2 regions of the Actinoplanes lobatus genome follow, and region 1 is predicted to be linked to the other one. Evidence: riboswitches for the same ligand, from Rfam matches in the RefSeq annotation. Region 1 holds a riboswitch; the other holds the start of a gene.
The links. A riboswitch is a leader RNA that binds a small molecule or an ion and turns the genes downstream of it on or off. The one in region 1 is predicted to bind glycine.

Region 1 (3,403 bases):
GATAGGGCAGGGAGGCGGCGGCCTCGCCGGCCCACGACGGGACATCGACGGTCACTGTCTACAGATTCCTTTCGCGTACGCCCACGAGCACTGAATCGATGCGGTCGCGGTCCGGCTTCTCCGGCAGCGCGGTGCCGGCCGCCGCAACGCTGAGGTCGGCCTGCAAGTGCTCGGCCCAGGCGGCCACGTCCGGCCACGGCACGTCGCCGTTACGCACGGCGAGCAGTTCGCCGCGCAGGTGGGTGACGTCGACCAGGACCTCCCCGGTACGCAGCACGTGCGCCCCGGCGAGAAGCAGGCGGATCATATGCATCGCCTGCTTGAAGTTGATCTCCCCCGTTCGGGCGTGCCGGGACGCCACCTTGGCGAGCTGGTCGCGCGCATAGGCGCCGTAGGTGTCGGCCACCCTGGTGGAGAGGAACGCCTTTCGCTCCGCGAGCAAGGCGTCGCCGTCGACGGTTCGGTCCGTGACGAGCGGCGACCACAGCACTTCGAGCACCGTCGGGTTACCCTGCGCCGCGAGCGTGCAGAACCGCTCGATCTCCCACGAGAACTGCTCCTCGGCCGGCCCGTCCAGATGGGTGGGCGGCTTGTCCAGGGACCAGAAGGCGCGGGTCGGCGCCACGAACACACCCCGCCGGTCGTGGTCGGAATCCGGCCGGTGAAGTCCATAGGCACGGGAGCCGACCACGACCGCGAGGGCCGTGTGCCGTTGCACGAACTCGATCATGAGCCCGGAGCGTACGTCTACAGGTCCAGCACCGTCGCGTCGATTTCGTCCAGCTCGCTCTGGTCGAAGCCGATCCTGCCCAGGGCGGCGATGTTGTTCTCCAGCTGCTCGACGCTGGACGCGCCGATGATCAGGCTGGTCATCCGCTCGTCGCGCAGCGCCCACGCCAGCGCCATCTGGGCCAGCGACTGCCCGCGCCGCTTCGCGATGTCGTCGAGCGTGTGCAGCCGCGCCAGGGTGTTCTTGTCCAGGGCGCTCTCGTTGAGGAACACGCTGGTGCGGATCCGCGAGTCCTCCGGGATGCCGGTCAGGTAACGGTCGGTGAGCAGACCCTGCTGGAGCGGGCTGAACGCGATGCACCCCGCCCCGGCCGCCTCGAGGGTGTCGAGCAGCCGGTCGTGCTCGATCCACCGGTTCAGGATCGAGTAGGACGGCTGGTGGATCAGCAGCGGCGTGCCCAGCTCACGGAGCAGGTCGGCGGCCAGGGCGGCCTGCTCGGACCGGTAGTTGGAGATGCCGACGTAGAGCGCTTTCCCGGAGCGCACGATGGCGTCCAGGGCGGTCATCGTCTCCTCGAGCGGGGTCTCCGGGTCGGGCCGGTGGTGGTAGAAGACGTCGACGTAGTCGAGGCCCATCCGCTTCAGCGACTGGTCCAGCGACGAGACCAGGTACTTGCGGGAGCCCCAGTCGCCGTACGGGCCGTCCCACATCGTGTAGCCGGCCTTCGACGAGATGACCAGCTCGTCGCGGTGGTGCTTGAGGTCGGTGTTGAGGATGGCGCCGAACTTGGTCTCCGCGCTGCCCGGCGGCGGCCCGTAGTTGTTGGCCAGGTCGAAGTGGGTGACCCCGAGGTCGAAGGCGCGGCGGACGATGGCGCGCTGACGGTCGATGGGGCGGGAGTCACCGAAGTTGTGCCAGAGGCCGAGGCTGATGGCGGGAAGCTTGAGGCCACTGCGACCAGCACGACGGTAGATCATCTCGCGGTAGCGGTCGGCGGCAGGGAAGTACGTCACATCGCACACCCTAGGACTCCCGGACCCACCCCCGTGCGCTGGTAGGTTGGGGGAGCACGCGGGAGAGACCCTTGGGCGCCGAAGAGGCAACTCCTCCCCGGAAACTTTCAGGCAAAAGGACCGCGTGGGCAGGCGACTCTGAAATGCCGCGGTGTGGGTATGACAGAGGGGGAGGTTGATCCTCGACCTTCTCACGTTCTGGAGTCGCCCATGACGTCCCCGTTCGTTTCCCGGCACATCGGCCCCGGCCCGGACGAGCAGTCCCACATGCTCAAGACGGTGGGGTACGGCTCGGTCGAGGAACTCATGGACGCCGCGATCCCCTCCTCCATCCGGTTCGACGGATCACTCGATCTGCCGGCCGGCATCTCCGAGGAGCAGGCGATCGCCGAGCTGCGCGGCATCGCGGGGCGCAACGTGGTGGCCACCCCGATGATCGGGCTCGGCTACTACGGCACGGTCACCCCGGCGGTGATCAAGCGGAACGTGCTGGAGAACCCGGCGTGGTACACGGCCTACACGCCGTACCAGCCGGAGATCAGCCAGGGCCGCCTGGAGGCGCTGCTCAACTTCCAGACCATGGTCACCGACCTGACCGGGATGGTCACGGCCAACGCGTCGATGCTCGACGAGGCCACGGCGGTCGCCGAGGCGATGACCCTCGCGCGCCGCGCCGCCAAGAACAAGAGCAACGTGTACGCGGTGGACGCCGACACGTTCCCGCAGACGCTGTCGGTGCTGCGGACCCGGGCCGAACCGCTCGGCATCGTCATCCACCTCGTGGACCTCGACGGCGGCGAGCAGCTGCCGGACGACTACTTCGGGCTGCACCTGCAATACCCGGGCGCCTCCGGCAAGATCCGGGACCACGCCGCCCTGGTCGAGGCCGCCCACGTCACGGGCGCCCTGGTCACGGTCGCCGCCGACCTGCTGGCGCTGACCCTGCTGCGCTCGCCCGGGGACATCGGCGCCGACATCGCGGCCGGCACCACGCAGCGCTTCGGCGTACCGCTGGGGTTCGGTGGCCCGCACGCCGGCTACCTGGCGGTGCGCAACGGCCTGGAGCGGTCGCTTCCCGGGCGTCTGGTCGGCGTCTCGAAGGACGCCGACGGCGACCAGGCCTACCGGCTCGCCCTGCAGACCCGTGAGCAGCACATCCGCCGGGAGAAGGCGACCAGCAACATCTGCACCGCGCAGGTGCTGCTCGCCGTCATGGCCAGCATGTACGCGGTCTACCACGGCCCGGCCGGGCTGCGCGCCATCGCGGCCCGCACTCACGGGCACGCCGCCCGCGTGGCCGCCGGCCTGCGCACCGTCGACGGCGTGACCGTGGTGTACGACCACTTCTTCGACACCGTGCTCGCCCGCGTCCCCGGCAAGGCCGAGGCCGTCCTGGACGCGGCCGCCAAGTACGGCATCGACCTGCGCCTCGTCGACGCCGACCACGTGTCGGTCTCCTGCGACGAGACCACCACCGCGTCCGAGGTGCAGCGGGTCTGGGACGCGTTCGGTACGGCCGTCGCGGGCGCCTACGTGTGCGACGAGCCTGTTTCGGTCGGCCGCCCGATCCCGGCCGACCTGGAGCGCACCGGCGACTACCTGGCGCACCCGGTGTTCAACACCCACCACTCCGAGACGAGCATGCTGCGCTACCTGCGCA
Region 2 (3,403 bases), 260 kb from region 1:
CCGTACTATCCGGCGCCGGGCGAACGGCACCCGTCCGAGCCGCCGTACGTGGTCCTGGCCGACCCGGAGGGCAACCGGTTCTGCGTGAGCGCCCCGCTGATCAGTAGGTGAGCTCGCGCCGGACCGTCTTCTCGTGCACGGCGAGTTCGGCGTCGATGCGGGCGGCGTCGCCGTCGGTGAGTGTCACCGCGGCGCTCTGCCGGGGGCGCCGTTCGAGCATCGCGACGCGGAACCCGCTGGGCGGGTGCGAGGCGAACAACGAGACCTCCCTGTGGCACGAGATCCGGCGCAGCAACGGCAGACTCTCCCGGAGGTTCGCCCTCGCGGCGCGCGTCGCGTCGTACCAGGCCGCCATGCCGTTGCCGGCGCGGGCTTCGCGGCGCACCACGGTGTCGATCGGCACCAGTGCCACCAGGTGGTTCGCCAGGCCGAGCGCCGCGTCCGTGCCGCCTGCCCGTGCGGCCATCTCGTCGGCCAGGTATTCCGCGCGTTGCGAGTCCCGCTGGCTCGTCCACACGAGCAGCAACTGCAGCGCCCGGGCCACACCGGAGACGATCTTGCCGAACACCCAGGCGAGGATCGAGGCCACGTATTCGATGAACCCGCCGTTGTTCGGCGCCGCGACAGGCTCGAAGAGCCGGGCGATCTCGCCCAGGGTCGACTCGGCGACCTGTGTCAGCGGGCCGCGCCGGATGTCACCGTTCACGAAGTGACCCAGTTCGTGGCCGAGCAGCGCCACCCGTTCCTGCGGTTCGAGGGTCGCCCACAGCGGCAGTCCGAGGCAGAGCACCCGGGTGCGGCGTACGCCGACCGCGGTGGTGAACGCGTTCAGGTCTGATCCGATCATCAGCACCTGCGGTTTCGGCGCCCCGACCGCGACGGCGACGCGTTCGACCAGTTCGTACAGGTGCGGCGCCTGGCCGGGCTCCACGATGACGCCCTGGCCGGCCAGGGCGGACAGCCGCCCCAGGCGCGGCCGCAGCAGGTAGGCCACGCCGAGCAGGACGACGCCAAGCACCGTGAGCAGCCCGAAGAAGTCGGCGAAGAGCATCCAGAGGCCGAGTGCCCCGAGGGCGAACACGCCGAGGAGCAGCACGACCGCCGCCGTCAGGGTGGTCGCCCGGGCCACCGTCATCGTCCGGGGCGACAGCGGCCCGTCGGCGATGCCGGCGAACTGTGCTTCGGTCAGGCGGCTCGCCACCCGGTGCAACCGGCGGTCGACCCATCGCCAGCCGAACAGGACCGGCGTCTCCTGGTCCAGGTTCCAGTCACAGGCCGGGCACCACGGCTGGCGCAGACCGATGGTGACGGTGGCTTCCGTGCATCGCGGGCAGGCGGAGGACGGGATGGCGGGGGTCGCTGTCACGGCCGTGGATCTTGCCTGATCATGGGCTTGTTGATCAAGCCGTCCGGCGCCCCGGCCCGCTGGGAGGGTCGTGCCACACGTAGAGATCAAAACTCACGCGCTAGGTTAACGCTGATGAATGGCGACTGGGCGGCTCGGCTGAAGAACGCGACGAGCCGAGCGACCTTCCCGTACGAGGTCGACGAGCAGCAGGTCGGCCCACCGGCGCCGGACCTCGACCGGACCATGCCGTGGATGCCGGACGATCTGATCACCCTCTTCCGCGAGGTCGGCCCGATCTCCCTGCCGGACATCGGCAACGGCTACTTCCTCTACCCGCCGACGCCCGTCGACCGGCCGGACCGGCTCGACGACGCGGAGATCGTCGTCTTCGGCAGCAACGGCGGCGGCGACCAGTACGTCCGCACCCTCGCCGACGGCCGCGTCCTCCGGCTGCAGGGTCTCGCGTACATCGATGGGGTTTTTGTCTCGAACGACGTCGGCGCCGAACGAGTGGGCGACGACCTGGCGTATTTCCTGGACCGGCTGGTGGTGGCGGTGGAGGCGTTCGCCGACCACGGCCACGTCACCGATCTCTGACCCCGGGTTGACCGTCGTGTTCGGGGCCGGATAGGTTCGCGAGACAACCGAAAACTTCGCCGCTGCAACCGTCGCGGGAGAGTCCCCACCCTGGTGGCGGGGCGCCGAAGGAGCAACTTCTCCCTCAGAATCTCTCAGGCTCAGGTACCGCGACCGGTCAGGCGACTCTGGAAAGTCGGTCCGCCGCCAGCGGTCCGCGCCCACGGTGCAAACCGCCTCGGCGGTGAACCTCTCAGGCCCCATGACAGAGCGAGGGAGGCCCACCCGCTACCACAGGAGCCTCCTTCGTGAGACGCACCGCGCTGTTCGACGTCCATTCCCGCCTGGGCGCGTCCTTCACCGATTTCGCCGGCTGGTCGATGCCGCTGCGCTACGGCAGTGATCTGGCCGAGCATCACACGGTCCGGGACGGCGCGGGCCTGTTCGATCTGAGCCACATGGGCCGGATCCGGGTGTCCGGCGATCCCGCCTTCCTGGACTGGGCTCTGGTCGGCCGGATGTCGGCGGTGAAGGTGGGTCGCGCCAAGTACACGATGCTGTGCCACACCAACGGCGGGGTTCTCGACGATCTGGTGGTCTACCGGCTGGCCGAGCGGGAGTTCCTGGTGGTGGCGAACGCCGCCAACGCCGCGGTGGTGCGGGCCATGCTGGGCGAGCATGCCAACGGGTACGACGTACGCGTCGACGAACAGCCCGGCGTCCTGATCGCGGTGCAGGGCCCGATGTCGCTGGACGTGCTCGGCACCGGCGCTGACCTGCCCTACTACGGCATCCGCCCGGACCGGCTGGACGGCCGGGAGGTGCTGCTGGCCCGTACCGGCTACACCGGCGAGGACGGTTTCGAGATCTACTGCTCGGCCGGCGACGCCCCGGCGATCTGGGAGTGGGCGGCCGCGCGTGGTGCCCGTCCTTGTGGGCTGGCCTGCCGGGACACGTTGCGCCTGGAGGCCGGGATGCCCCTGTACGGCCACGAGCTGTCGGTGCGCTCGACCCCGTTCCATGCCGGGCTGGGCCGGGTGGTGGCCCTGGACAAGACGGACTTCGTGGGCGCCGCGGCGTTGCGGTCGGTGGCCGCCGCGGGTCCGGGGACGCTGCTCGCCGGGCTGGTGACGGAGGGCCGCCGGGCGCCCCGGGCCGGTTACCGGGTGCTGCACGAGGGCACGGATGTGGGTGTGGTGACCAGTGGCGCCCTCTCCCCCACGCTCGGCCATCCGGTGGCGATGGCCCAGGTGGCGGCCGCTCTGGCCGTACCGGGAACGAAACTCGCCGTCGACATCCGCGGCACCCGGGTGGACGCCGAGGTCGTCGCCCTGCCCTTCTACCGTCGTACCCGCTGAGGAGCCGACCGTCAGCTTCTCGGCCCTGAAGGACCGAGCTCGCGTCAGCGAGTTCGGTGTGGAGGGGACGGCTGACCAGCCCGAGACACCTTGAAGGAGGTGACTACGTTGCACATGAGAC

Region 2: another riboswitch for glycine. It lies ahead of gcvT (glycine cleavage system aminomethyltransferase GcvT); the one in region 1 lies ahead of gcvP (aminomethyl-transferring glycine dehydrogenase).

Annotation. Positions count from the first base shown of each region.
Region 1 covers NZ_JACHNC010000001.1:7,785,115-7,788,517, reverse strand. Annotated here, with positions in the region: gene BJ964_RS35760 (nucleotidyltransferase domain-containing protein) at 1-55, opposite strand, end outside; gene BJ964_RS35755 (nucleotidyltransferase domain-containing protein) at 59-730, opposite strand; gene mgrA (L-glyceraldehyde 3-phosphate reductase) at 748-1,743, opposite strand; glycine riboswitch at 1,793-1,876, shown strand; gene gcvP (aminomethyl-transferring glycine dehydrogenase) at 1,954-3,403, shown strand, end outside.
Region 2 covers NZ_JACHNC010000001.1:7,521,213-7,524,615, reverse strand. Annotated here, with positions in the region: gene BJ964_RS34350 (VOC family protein) at 1-111, shown strand, start outside; gene BJ964_RS34345 (M48 family metallopeptidase) at 101-1,366, opposite strand; gene BJ964_RS34340 (hypothetical protein) at 1,481-1,945, shown strand; glycine riboswitch at 2,010-2,105, shown strand; gene gcvT (glycine cleavage system aminomethyltransferase GcvT) at 2,233-3,282, shown strand.